DNA from 4 places in the Alkalihalobacterium sp. TH-98 genome. Region 1 is predicted to be linked to each of the others. Evidence: riboswitches for the same ligand, from Rfam matches in the RefSeq annotation. Region 1 holds a riboswitch; each other region holds the start of a gene.

Region 1 (3,531 bases):
CACACATATCGATGAAGAATTTGATGGCGATACGTACTTTCCAGCGTTTAGTGATAAAGAGTGGAAAGAAGTGTCGAGAGAGAAAGGGATAAAAGACGAAAAAAATCCGTATGATTATTACTTTACGGTATATGAAAGAAAGTAACGAATGGTCCTTACCTGTGATACATATTTGTTAGAGATAAGAAAGTTGAATGTCAAATACAGGTGTTAGAAGGTTTAGAAGCTGTTAGAAAACGTCCAGGGATGTATATTGGTTCTACCAGTGTACGAGGCTTAGTATGAAAATTAAGCATTTCTCATAAATTTCAGGTCAAGGCCGTCCCCCTCTTGCATATATTTCTTGCAAAGGGGGTTTTTGGTGTGGTTCGTTTTAGACAGCGTGGGGTGTGGAAAGGCCCTCTCCTTAAAAGAAAAAGAAAGAATGGTCCTCTCTTTAATCAAAATTCAGGGAGGAAAGGTCCTCTCCCATTTCGTTATGTTTTGTTATTATCATTTGTTATATTTGTGGTCCTAACGGCTCAAGGGCTATGGCTGGTAGAGAAAGGGATTCGGCCGACGCTAATTCATATTGCAAAAACGGAAACGCAAGTATTAGGTACTGAAGCCATTAATGATGCGATTTCTAAGAAAATTGCTGAGCAGCTAGATATGGATGAGTTACTGATTATTGAAAAGGATCAAAATGGAGATATCTCCTCGATCACATTTAATTCGTCTATTGTCGCTCGTGTTCAAGCGGAAGCTACCCAACGAGTGCAACGATATTTACGACTCATGGAACAAGGCCGAGTGCATGAGATGGTCCTTCCTGATGGTGTGGAAGTGGATTTTAATCAAGAAGTTTATACACAAGACGGTATTATCTATACTATTCCGTTAGGTCAAGCGACAAACAATGCTCTACTCGCTCATTTAGGTCCGCAAATTCCGGTTCGTTTTACAGCGATTGGGGATGTAAAGGCAAATATGAGGCATCAAGTAGAAAATACGGGCATCAATAATACGATGTTATCTCTATATCTCGATCTGCAAGTTGATGTTAAGATTGTTATTCCGTTCGCAACAGACATGGAAGTTGTAAAGACGTCGATCCCGATTGGTATGACGCTAGTTCCAGGAAAAGTTCCAGAATACTATAATGTGGGCGGCACGGGGCCAGCACCTACTTTTATTAGAGAGTCCGACATTCAAGATGCTGTAAGAGATAATTAAATCAGTGATCTAATTGGCTTTTACTATAGTGAGCTCTTTTTGGAACCTACCCAATAGAAGGTGTTATCTCTGCCGAAAATAGCAGAAATTACAATTGGCGTTTTTTTAGAATGATGCTATACTATAGCGTGGTCAATGAAAAAGTGAATAATTACACCTCATCAAGTCTTGATGAGGTAGAGGCGCGGGTTTCAATAGTAATCAGTAGGAGGATGACAACTGTGAGTACTGATGAAAGGGAAACTTGCCGAAGCGAGAGTACTCGTCAACGTACTTTTTGCTGGGGTTGCATTGAATAAGTGTAACACTGTCACAGCGCGATTGCTGTGGAGAACTACTTTAGTTGATGGGGAGCCAATAGATGATTGATTATAGAGGCTTACTCAAATGATAGAGTCACCACTTTAACTAGTTTTGAAGTGATTGACACTTTAGAGTAAGCCTTTTTTTTGGTTCCAAGTAAAATAATAGGAGGTTAAAAGATGGAAACATCGATTTTATCATTAATTCCTCCCGTGCTCGCGTTAGTCTTAGTTATTTTAACGAGACGTGTATTAATTTCGCTAGGGGCAGGGATTATTGTCGGTGCGTTATTACTTAATGGATTTGATCCGATTAGTTCTTTAACGCAAATTTTTGGGATTGTCGCAGCGATTTTCTATGTTGACGGTGCAATCAATGATTGGGAGCTTTATATTATCTTTTTCTTATTGTTATTAGGAATGCTCGCTTCATTAATTGCTTTATCAGGTGGAAGTCGTGCGTTTGGTGAGTGGGCGCTTAAACGTGTAAAAACAAGAGTAGGTGCTCAATTAGTTACCGTAGTGTTAGGTATTATTATCTTTATTGATGATTATTTTAATAGTTTAACAGTTGGAAATGTGAGTCGTCCTTTAACTGATCGCCATCGAATTTCACGCTCAAAGCTAGCGTATCTCGTTGACTCGACATCTGCTCCAATGTGTGTCATTTCACCGATTTCAAGTTGGGGAGCGTATATTATCGCAATCATCGGCGGTATTTTAATGACGCATAGTGTTACTCAATATCAAGCACTACAGGCCTTTTTAATAATTGTTCCAATGAACTACTATGCCTTATTTGCTGTTCTGCTTGTACTTGCAGTGGCGTGGTTTAAGCTTGATTTTGGTGCGATGAAAAAGCACGAAAGGTTAGCCATTGAAACAGGAGAAGTGGTCGATAAAGCAAAAGGAACGCCTCCAGGGGAAAACATGGATGTTCAACCTGTGGAAAATGGTAAAGTAAGAGACCTCGTATTACCGATTATTACTTTAATTGTTGGAACGATCTTATTTATGATTATTACGGGAATTCAAGGAACTGAAGGAACAGCAACGCTTCTTGAAATCTTTGAAAATACAGATGTAGCCGCAGCTCTCGTTTATGGAGGGTTACTTGGATTAGCAGCCGCTGTTATTCTAACATTAATGAAAAAAGTTCCAGCGAAAGACTTTGGAATTGGTTTGTGGGCAGGTATTAAATCGATGCTTCCTGCCATTTATATTTTAATTTTTGCATGGACGATTATTGAAATTATTGGCGACTTAGGGACTGGCGCGTACTTAGCAACATTGATTGACGGAAATATTCCACTTGCGCTTTTACCTGTAATTATTTTTATTGTTGCTGGTGCCATGGCGTTTTCTACTGGAACATCTTGGGGAACGTTCGGTATGATGTTGCCAATCGCAGGTGATATTGCAGCAACATTAGATATTACGATGCTTCTTCCGATGTTGGCAGCAGTATTAGCGGGAGCGATTTTCGGTGACCATTGTTCACCAATTTCTGATACGACGATTCTGTCATCCACGGGAGCAGGCAGTCATCATATTGACCACGTCATTACACAGCTTCCTTATGCTCTTCTAGTAGCTTTAATTTCAATTGTAGGCTTTTTAGTGCTTGGAATTACAGGCAGCATGTTGATCGGTTTTATCGCTGCGTTTGCTGCTTTTATCGTAACAGTTATCGTTTTAAAGAAAATAGTATAAGGACTAGAAAAATAGAGGCTAAGTTTAGTCTCTATTTTTTTTCGATTAATTTCGACAAATCTATTTACAAACTAGGACAAACTTATTATAATAAAAAAACGAATTATCTGAAAATTAGTAACAGAAAGGGGAATGAACTATTGAATTCGTAATAGCTGTTCTTAAATGCTATGGGATTCGTCTGAAATGAATATTCATAATATTTTTAAAAATAATATATTTTGCTAGACTATCTTAGAGAAAGTAGAATATACTTGCTATTAAGAGATAGAAAATTTAGAAAATTAGAAAGAGAAAGGGG
Region 2 (3,531 bases), on a different contig from region 1:
TTAGTTTCTTCGATTTTCGCTACAGCTTTAGGTCATTTCTTATTTAATGCTGCGATCCACCGACTTGGGGCAGGGCAGACGGCTGTATTTAATAATTTTGTTCCTTTCTTTGGATTAGTTTTTTCAGCTTTATGGTTAGGCGAACAAATAACGTTATTACAATTAACTGGTTTTGTTTTTATCGTACTAGGCGTTTTATTAGGTACCGGTTTCATTGATGAATATGTGACGAGGCGAGTATTTAAAAAGAGGAATGTGCAAAAGGTAGGTTAAAGAACTGCCGAATGGCGAGTCTTTAAGCGAAGACAAGTGTCATAGTCATAGTAAGCTCTCTAGAAATTGCTTACTCGTCGAATGTAATTCTTTGCTAAGAATTTATAAAGAAAGCCCCGAATAACCTCATTAGGTTAACTCGGGGTTGTTTAGTCGTTTATTAAGTGCTTCCTCATTTGATAGAGTTGTTTTTACCCTACATTGTAAGAAACTTCAGGGAAAATGGTGGTTCGTAATTGTTGTTCTTCTTCTTCTGTTAAAGGAACGAGAGGAAGGCGAACTGAACCTACCGTAATTCCTTTCATGTTTAACGCTGCTTTAACTGGTGATGGACTAGGTGCTGTAAATAGTGATTTCATTAATGGTAATAAGGTGCGATGTTGTTCCGCAGCTTCATATACATTTCCTTTCAAGAAACTTGTTACCATGTTTTGCATTTCATTCCCGATAATATGAGCAGAAACCGAAACAATGCCTGTACCTCCAATGGATAAGATCGGTAATGTTAGACTATCATCTCCACTATAGAGGCTAAAGTTGCTATCTGTTTCACTAATAATCTTTGCCATTGCTTCTAAGTCACCGCTTGCTTCTTTCGTTGCAACGATATTAGGAATTTGTGATAAACGGACAGTCGTTTCTACTGAAATGTCAACTGCGCTGCGCCCAGGAATGTTGTAGATCATAACAGGCAGTTTCGTTTGCTCTGCGATCGCTTTGAAGTGTTGATAAAGGCCTTCTTGAGAAGGTTTATTATAATAAGGGGCAACGAGCATGATGCCATCGACACCAATTTCTTCTGCTTGTTTTGTTAATTCAATGGATGCTGCTGTATTGTTTGAACCTGTTCCTGCAATGACAGGTACTCGACCGTTTACAACCTCAACAACCTGTTTGAAAAGTGTGAGTTTTTCTTCTGCAGATAAAGTAGGCGATTCACCTGTAGTTCCTGCGACAACGAGTCCGTCGGAACCATTGGCGATCAGGTGATTTACTAATTGCTCCGTAGCTTGCAGATCGAGATTTCCATAAACGTCAAACGGTGTAACCATTGCTGTTAAGACTTTTCCAAAATTCATTTTAGCTTCCCCCTTAGTGCATTTCAAATACAATTTTATAACAATAAAAAGCAACAATGAGAAGAGCTGCTCATTGTTGCTAGGAATGACATTTACCATTATCCTTGCGTAAGATAGCCCTCCATATAGTATGTACTATATGACAGTTCTGCATTTATTCAATACAGACCCAGCCCTTGGTTAGTATGAGAACCGTAGACTTCGGCAAATCCCCCTTTCAACAATGTTCAATAGAGCTCATCCTCCTCGCATTGTTTACTCATGATCTTTGCACCTCTATCCTCACTTCAATTTCGAAGTAAAGAATATTCACTTGTTGTTGTGTCTACCTTATCAAATTGTAGTATTGATTGCAATGGTTAATCGAAAATTCTTTTAGGTTTTCTAAAAATCTCCCTCGCTTTTCTAATTTCCTATAGTTTACAGGGTTATTATGTTGAAAAAAATTAAACGATAATAAAAGAAAGGGGAGTGTACCGTGAAAAAAGTATGTTTCTGCTTTTTATCGTTAATGGTTTTAGTTATTGTTTCAACTGCTTGTGGTACAGGAGCAGGGGTACAACAAAATGAACAAAGAATTCTTGAAGAACAACAAGTTCCAGAGTTAGATCCAGAGATGGCTGTTGATGGGAGAACCCCATTAATGAGTAGACAACTTATTACTTCGAGAAGAAATACAGGGCATGGGACAAATACTAGAACTGATAATGCGGATTACATTGAATTTTATAATGGAAACAGACCTTTAACGAAGCAACTGTTGCAATTCGAAGAAGTTGAAGACGCACATGTTTATATTCAAGGTAGAATAGTCTTAGTAGGTGTTTATACAACAGAAGAGTGGAACGATGAAATAGAAAACAAGGTGAAAGAAACAGTACATTCAGCTATCGCAAATGATGTGGAAGTTCGCGTCGTCATTCATGATGATCAAGGTTTTTCCGAATTCCAAAGACAACTGTATAACTTGAGAGAGGGAACACCTTATGAAGAAGGTATAGATTCTGAAAACTTCATGAGGGACCTTGGTAGAATTTTACAGCGTCCATTTGAACGCGCAAGAGTAATTAATTAATTTTTTCTAAAGTGCCAGAACAAACCAATACCTTGAAAGATCTACGATTTGTTTCTTTTAAGTGTAAAAAGTGATGCTGGCACTTTTTCGTTTGTCAGCGATCAGCCGTTATGATATTTTTATTTGTTTTTTTCTTGGCTTCCAGTTGTCCATCTGCATATCCAAGATAGTATGTACTTCTAATGATACGTTCGATCTCATCTTGTGTTTGATAAGAGATTTTGACACCATCCATCAGTTGAAGGCGTTTAAGAATTTCCTGACAGGCTATTTTTACACCATCCACAAATACAACTCCTTACACATTGAAGTAGAAGAAAGTACTTTTAAACAAAGGGGTTAACTATATGAGTATAGTGGTAAAGATACTTTTATTATAACAATAGTAGCCGTGAAAGGTAAATTATAAATGGTAATTTATTTAGCCATCTTCACATTCATACAGGTTGTTTGCTGGGCTAGGTTCAACAGCCTGTCCAACTCTTGACTGCACTTAACCGTTGCCTCGGAAGTGTAGCCATATTTTTCAGCTAATAAGATCATCTGACTTCTTTTTCGTTCAATCGCATACAATAACATTTCTTCCACTCCATTTTTTTATCAATATTAATTTGTGTAAACTTATTGTCTCATTGCTACTATGTGAGAAAGTTTGAATTTATTTTACACACAACGACAATTATACGTATTTTTATTGATAATTAAATACATTCCCTAAAAGTAGTCATGAACTTTAAAAATAAACAACAAATCGACAAGATGTGAGTTCTTTTCTAAAAGTTTTTCTCTTGTAATGAAACAATTTCCGCTAACTTCTTCTCATGAAATCGACTAATAGTACACAACTTATAAGTAACAAGAAAGGAGAATTATGATGAAAAAACTAACCTCGGTTATCGTCATGCTTATGTTGCTCTTAGCGATGTTCTCCGGATGTGGCGTTGTGGAACAGAAGCACCCAATGGGGGCAAATCATTTTCGTGAAGAGGGATTTAGTGGTTTCGGGACTAATCGAGCTAGAAATCATGAAGGTCCTTTGAGTGATATGATGGTTCCTGATGGTGTACCAAAAGGGCGTACCGATCGGGCACAACCGATTGCTGA
Region 3 (3,531 bases), on a different contig from region 1:
AGAATCGACCGAGACGTATTTGCTTATGCTTACGATAAAGGTTGGATGTGTGTTCAAGTGTTTTTTGTGAGACAAGGAAAATTGATTGAGCGGGATGTCTCCATTTTTCCATTCTATCAAGAGCCTCTCGACGATGTCTTAACATTTATCGGTCAATTTTATTTAAAAAAAGAACATGTTAAACCGTCAGAAATTCTAGTACCCGAAGAAATCGAGGCCGATTTAGTGGAGCAACTACTGTCGGTCAAAGTCCTTCAACCGAAAAGAGGTAATAAAAAAGACCTTCTGAACCTGGCTCAAAAGAATGCAGAAGCAGCATTAAAAGAGAAATTTGCGATTATTGAACGAAATGAAGAACGGACAATAAAAGCGGTTGAAAACTTAGGAAAAGCATTAGGTATTTCTACCCCATACCGGATTGAGGCATTTGATAACTCGAACATTCAAGGAACTGATCCAGTCTCAGCGATGATTTCATTTCTAGATGGCAAGCCTAGTAAAAAGGATTACCGAAAGTATAAAGTAAAAGATGTTGAAGGACCCGATGATTACGCATCGATGCGAGAGGTTGTTTACCGTCGTTATTCAAGGCTGTTAAAAGAGAATGGTCCATTTCCAGATTTAATTGTCATCGATGGAGGAAAAGGACAAATAGCGGCTGCTCAAAGCGTCCTAGAGGATCAACTTGGCCTCTCCATTCCGGTCTGTGGTTTAGCTAAAGATGAAAAGCATCGTACATCACAACTTCTCATGGGAGATCCACCTAAAGTAGTCCCATTACAAAGAGACAGCCATGAATTTTATCTATTGCAAAGGATTCAAGATGAGGTTCACCGGTTTGCGATCACTTTTCACAGGCAGGCACGAAGCAAAACGATGTTTTCTTCTATTTTAGATGACATTCCTGGAATAGGAGAGAAGAGACGTCGGAAACTTCTCAAACATTTCGGGTCAATTAAAAAAATGAAAGAAGCAAACATCGAAGACTTTAGAAAGATTGCTATTCCAGAAAAAGTGGCAGCAGAAATTTTACGTGTATTAAATAGCGATGAAGATAAAAAGTAATTGTCAGTCTCAAGATGTTCTGTTAAAATGAAAACAACTTAATATACCGAACTTCTAATTTGAAGTGGTGGTAGAGGAGCGAAAACCAAGAGTAGGCAAAGTGAGGAAGATGGGTTCCGTAGACTTTTGCTGAAAGGGGAATTCGCCGAAGTGTTGAGAGTCTCATCTCTCTTAATGCTGGACTTGTATTGAATAAGTACAAGGCTGTCACGCAACCAACCCAAAAGTTGTGTGGAGAACTATCTCACGGAGCAAGGGAACAACTATTACCTTTTTTGGTATTCCAAGCAACAGTGAGGACTTTTCCTTTCTGTTGCTTTTTTTGTTTTCTTTCTCCTTTACAAGAAAGGATGAAAAAAGTGGCGATCATAGTACAAAAATACGGCGGCACCTCTGTAGGGTCAGTCGAAAGAATTGAACACGTTGCAGGACGTGTTGCTAAAACAGTAGAGCAAGGACATCAAGTAGTTGTTGTCGTCTCAGCGATGGGGAAAACAACAGACCAACTCGTTAAGCTAGCAAGTGAAATATCGGATAAACCAAGCAAACGTGAAATGGATATGCTTCTTACAACTGGTGAGCAAGTAACCATTTCTTTACTTGCTATGGCACTTCAAAAAAGAGGTCTAGGAGCGACATCTTACACTGGATGGCAAGCTGGTATCGTGACGGAAGAAAGTCATAGTAATGCACGAATACTCGACATTCAAACAGAAAAAATTCAAGCGCAGTTATCTTTAGGAAATGTTGTGATTGTAGCAGGTTTTCAAGGTGCGACACATGACGGCGAAATTACAACGCTAGGGAGAGGCGGCTCGGATACAACTGCTGTTGCGCTTGCAGCTGCATTAAAAGCAGACCGGTGCGATATTTATACAGATGTGACCGGGGTGTATACGACAGATCCGCGGTTCATTAGCGGGGCGAGAAAGCTGCATTCGATTTCTTATGATGAAATGTTAGAAATGGCTAATTTAGGAGCAGGTGTTTTACATCCTAGAGCTGTGGAATTTGCAAAAAATTATCAAGTGAAATTAATGGTTGCCTCAAGTATGGTTGAGGAAGTTGGTACGTTAATTGAGGAGGAAGTTTCAATGGAACAAAATTTAATTGTACGTGGGATTGCCTTTGAAAATGATGTAACGAAAGTCACTGTTTCAGGGTTGCCTAATCAGATCGAAACGCTGTCAAATGTATTTAGCTTATTATCAGAGCACGGTATTAATGTAGATATTATTATTCAAAACCAAACAGCTGAAGAAAAAACAAGCATTTCTTTTTCAACAAGTCGTTCTTCATTAGAGGAGGCATTGGATGTTTTAAATAACCATAAAGAGAAACTTCAGTTTACAGAATTAACACATGAAGGTGATCTGGCGAAAGTATCCATTATCGGATCGGGTATGGTTTCCAACCCGGGGGTTGCAGCGCAAATGTTTAAAATTTTAGCTGAAAATGAAATTCTTATTAAGATGGTTAGTACATCAGAAATTAAGGTTTCAGCCTTAGTTGAAGAAGAAATTATGGTTCCTGCTGTAGAGGCACTTCATAGAGCCTTTCAGTTAGAGGAGCAAGAAGTAACTGTATAAACGGTTTCCTTATAAAGAGTCCCCACTTTTGATCGTCTTTATGACAGAAAGTGGGGACTTTTAATAGTGCTTAATTTTTGCGGACTGAGAGGCCCTTATTTTAGCGGAAACCGTCATGTATGGATATTTCCCGGACTCATAGGCCCTTATCTAATCAAAATCACTGATACATATCACAAATATTAGTAAATAAGGGCTTCTGAGTCCTCTAAACAAAAAAATACTACACTTTCAACAGGAATAAGGGCCTGTGAGTCCGCTAAATTAAATTTCAAAGCGCTGCATACAAAACACTGCATTCAAAAACGCTACACTCGAAACAATTTAAAGGCTCAACTTTGAAACGACGCCAAAAGGGCCGCTACCCCTTTCCTATATAGGGTCCTTTAAGTCCCATTTTAATGTTATGAGTGCCTTATCTTTTTTTTCTTGAACAATCGCTTCTGTGATATGTTTCTTTTGACTTTCGATTTGTTCCGCTAAAAAGCCTGCTTCTAATTGATAAGTAACAGGAACTCTCTCCAGATGAAAAGGGGAAACAAGTTCTAAAATGAGTTCATCCTTTTTTTCTTTAATGAGAATTATGCTTCCCCAACCAATGGTAGAGAAGAACTCAATAACATCGTCCATATTTTCTTTTGGATATTGTCTTGCAATATTTTTCCCAGCCCAATATAAGATATTTTCGTGATCTTTGCCCAACAAATCAGACATGAGAACATTTCGAATTAAATGGTGTCCAAATAGAGGAATCGCCTGTTCGCTCTTTTGTAAAGTTTGCTCGGTTTTCTTCATCTATGTAACTCCTCTCTTATCATTTATTATAATCACACATTTTGTTTTTCTCTATGTTCAATTTGTTGGATTTTAAATTTAC
Region 4 (3,531 bases), on a different contig from region 1:
CACGAAGAAGGATAAGAGATGAGCGATTACGGAATGAAATTATGCAAGTTGGTGTCCGTTCCAAAACGGATGTATGTATTTCATATATTGAGGATGTAGCCGATCCTGACCTGGTAAAAATCATTAAAAAAGAGTTAGAGTCCATAGAAATAGACGGACTAACTATGGCAGATAAAGTTGTTGAAGAATATATTGTTAAACAAGGCTTTAATCCATTCCCGCTTGTACGGTATACGGAAAGACCAGATGTTGCAGCTACCCATTTATTTGAGGGTCACGTTATTATAACTGTTGATACATCGCCGAGTGTAATTATTACACCGACTACGTTATTCCATCATGTTCAACATGCTGAAGAATACCGTCAAGCTCCTGCTATCGGAACCTTTTTAAGATGGGTTCGTTTTTCAGGAATGCTCCTAGCTTTGTTCATTCTTCCACTTTGGTTGTTGTTTGTTATGCAACCTAATTTATTACCAGAGATGTTAGAGTTTATTGGTCCAAATGAAACAACAAATGTCCCAGTTTTTGCCCAAATTGTACTTGCTGAAATTGGAATAGAATTACTTAGGATGGCCGCCATTCATACTCCGTCTCCTTTGGCAACCGCATTAGGGTTAGTTGCAGCATTGTTAATAGGTGAAATTGCAATTAATGTAGGATTATTTGTGCCAGAAGTAATTTTATACGTCGCTTTAGGAGCAATTGGAACATTTGCTACACCGAGTTATGAATTAGGAATCGCGATGAAAGTAGCAAGGCTAGCATTTTTGTTAGTTGTAGCTATCTTCAAATTACCAGGGTTTGTTATTGCTTCAACGGTATTTATTTTACTACTCACGATGATAAAATCTTTAAATAAACCATATTTATGGCCATTATTGCCATTTAATCCATCTGCCTTTTGGCAAATTCTCGTTCGAGTTTCTGTGCCGTCCGTTAAACGGCGTCCTAGCATAGTCAGTCCAAAAGATCCGATCAAACAATCATAAAAATAATATGCATAAGCATTCGTAAACAATGTTGCCACTTAGCAAGGATTATGATAAAGTGTACCTATTAATTGTATAAGTCCCTCATTTCTTTATGAAACACGGGGTAGAGGTGCAGTGAGAATGAGTATGTCTGAAGAGCGAGATGGAAGCAATGAATCAGACAGAAAGGTCGATTTGCCGAAGTGAAAGAGTAGTACCATCCTATTCTTTTACTGGGGTGTCATTAAATAAGTGACACACTGTCACTGTTAAATACAGTGGAGTACTATTCTACAAATGAGGTTACTCTTGCTATGGCTCGGTCATAACAGCTAGTGTAACTACATTAGCTGTTTTTTTATTAACCAAATAGGTAGGTATCTCACCTTTCATTATACAATTAGAAAATAAAACCGATCTTCAATCTCTCATATATAGAAAAAATTTTTTGATATGTTGTAGATTGTTAGTTGATGCGAAGATAGGAGAGGGAAACGATGCACTTACATGGTACAAGTAGAATTAATGACATTGGCCACCTCGAAATCGGTGGTATGGATACAGTTGAACTTGCAAAGCAATATGGAACTCCTCTGTTTGTTTATGATGTTTCACTCATTAGAGAGAAGGCGAATGCATTTAAAACGGCATTTAGTGAGTTAGGTGTAAAAAGTCAAGTTGCTTATGCTAGTAAAGCTTTTAGCTGTGTTGCAATGGTTCAACTAGCGAATGAGTTAGATTTGAGCCTCGATGTTGTTTCAGGCGGGGAACTCTATACGGCAATGATTGCTGGCTTTCCTATGGAGCGTGTTCACTTTCATGGGAATAATAAAAGTCCAGAAGAAATAGATATGGCTGTTCGTGCTAACATCGGTTGTTTTGTAGTAGATAATTTTTATGAATTAGAATTATTAAAGCAAGCGGCAATTAAACATCAACGGAAAGTATCTATCTTACTGAGAACAACTCCAGGTGTAGAAGCACATACACATGACTATATTACTACGGGTCAGGAAGACTCTAAATTTGGATTTGATTTGTTAAGCGGGCAAGTCAATCGAGCAATTGAGTGGTCTTTGGATTGTGAGCAACTTGAATTACTAGGGATTCATTGCCATATAGGTTCACAAATCTTTGAAACGACCGGCTTTGTCATGGCTGTTGAAAAGCTGTACACCTATATTGAAAGTTGGTCTAAGTCATTAAATTTCGACTTAAAAGTATTAAATTTAGGTGGAGGTTTTGGTATTCGTTATATTGAAGGTGATGAACCATTACCAGTTGGAGACTATGTAAAGGCTACGATTGAAGCTGTTCAACATCATGTGAATAAATTTAATTTATCAATGCCTGAAATTTGGATTGAGCCTGGTCGCTCACTCGTTGGTGACGCAGGAACAACTCTATATACATTAGGCTCACAAAAGGATATTCCTAATGTTCGTCATTACCTATCAGTTGATGGTGGAATGACAGATAACCTTCGCCCAGCTTTATATCAAGCGCAGTACGAAGGAATCCTAGCTAATCGTGCTAATGATCAAGTGGAAACGAAGTATTCAATTGCAGGTAAATGCTGTGAAAGTGGCGATATGCTTATTTGGGATTTGCCGCTACCAAAAGCGAATCATAAAGATCTATTAGCTGTTTTTTGTACAGGTGCATACGGGTACTCTATGGCTAATAATTATAACCGTATTCCTCGTCCGGCAGTTGTATTTGTAGAAGATGGAGATGTGCAATTAGTGGTAGAAAGAGAAACCTATGAAGATTTAGTTCGTTTTGACTTGCCGCTAAATACAAAAGAAAAAGTATAAAAAGTAATAAAGTCCACTCTCTGAGTTTGTAAGAGAGTGGATTTTTTCCTTCTTGGAAGTCATAATCTTATTAGTAAAGTGATGTACGATGGTTTAGATTTGCGGTATTTATTGTCGTATTTTTCACTTTTATTGTCTAATTTTTCGATATATAATCCGATTTTAACGTTTTATTTGCGTAAATGTGAACACCTCCTCTCTCTTTGTATTTTGAGTCGTCACCTCTAGTTGCAATGATTGGTAAACATCTAGTAGAACTTGGGAGTTAACCTAGTAACCTACTAATGTTTTGCAGTGTAATTCGTTTTATGATAGACGGCAGGAGGCGAATTATGAAAAAAATCATACTTGCATTAGTAGCTTTAATTTTTTTACTACCGCAACAAGCTTTTGCGCACTCTCACACTCTAGCTGATCGTATCATTGAAAGTGGTAAGAGGTATATTGGTACTCCTTATCAATTTGGGGCGCCGTTAGGAAACACTTCTAGTTTTGATTGTTCATCTTTTTCTGCGACTATCTTTGGTGAACACGGAATAACCCTTCCTCGTGTCAGTCGGGATCAAGCGAGGGTTGGCGTTCAAGTATCCCTTCAACAATTACAAAAGGGCGACTTGTTATTTTATGATACAAACTTTGATGGGCAAATTAATCATCTTACAGTGTACATAAATAATAATGAGATGATCCATGCGTCAAGCAGCCGTGGTGTTCATATTACAAATCCTTTTTCAAACTAT

What was found. Region 1 has a riboswitch for lysine ahead of AC2VNP_RS03180 (Na+/H+ antiporter NhaC family protein). Riboswitches for the same ligand answer to the same signal wherever they lie in the genome.
Region 2: linked by a shared signal. The riboswitch ahead of dapA (4-hydroxy-tetrahydrodipicolinate synthase) and the one ahead of AC2VNP_RS03180 (Na+/H+ antiporter NhaC family protein) in region 1 are both predicted to bind lysine.
Region 3: linked by a shared signal. The riboswitch ahead of AC2VNP_RS11880 (aspartate kinase) and the one ahead of AC2VNP_RS03180 (Na+/H+ antiporter NhaC family protein) in region 1 are both predicted to bind lysine.
Region 4: linked by a shared signal. The riboswitch ahead of lysA (diaminopimelate decarboxylase) and the one ahead of AC2VNP_RS03180 (Na+/H+ antiporter NhaC family protein) in region 1 are both predicted to bind lysine.

What each region holds. Positions count from the first base shown of each region.
Region 1 is NZ_JBYCKM010000008.1:6,003-9,533, forward strand. It holds gene AC2VNP_RS03170 (dihydrofolate reductase) at 1-145, shown strand, start outside; gene yunB (sporulation protein YunB) at 388-1,215, shown strand; lysine riboswitch at 1,385-1,560, shown strand; gene AC2VNP_RS03180 (Na+/H+ antiporter NhaC family protein) at 1,698-3,230, shown strand.
Region 2 is NZ_JBYCKM010000007.1:83,197-86,727, forward strand. It holds gene AC2VNP_RS02945 (DMT family transporter) at 1-273, shown strand, start outside; gene dapA (4-hydroxy-tetrahydrodipicolinate synthase) at 465-1,352, opposite strand; lysine riboswitch at 1,459-1,639, opposite strand; gene AC2VNP_RS02955 (YhcN/YlaJ family sporulation lipoprotein) at 1,831-2,427, shown strand; gene AC2VNP_RS02960 (hypothetical protein) at 2,522-2,713, opposite strand; gene AC2VNP_RS02965 (aspartyl-phosphate phosphatase Spo0E family protein) at 2,845-3,006, opposite strand; gene AC2VNP_RS02970 (YhcN/YlaJ family sporulation lipoprotein) at 3,299-3,531, shown strand, end outside.
Region 3 is NZ_JBYCKM010000032.1:14,475-18,005, forward strand. It holds gene uvrC (excinuclease ABC subunit UvrC) at 1-1,065, shown strand, start outside; lysine riboswitch at 1,129-1,315, shown strand; gene AC2VNP_RS11880 (aspartate kinase) at 1,425-2,654, shown strand; gene AC2VNP_RS11885 (YslB family protein) at 3,027-3,449, opposite strand.
Region 4 is NZ_JBYCKM010000009.1:101,015-104,545, reverse strand. It holds gene AC2VNP_RS03740 (spore germination protein) at 1-992, shown strand, start outside; lysine riboswitch at 1,092-1,271, shown strand; gene lysA (diaminopimelate decarboxylase) at 1,472-2,791, shown strand; gene AC2VNP_RS03730 (C40 family peptidase) at 3,124-3,531, shown strand, end outside.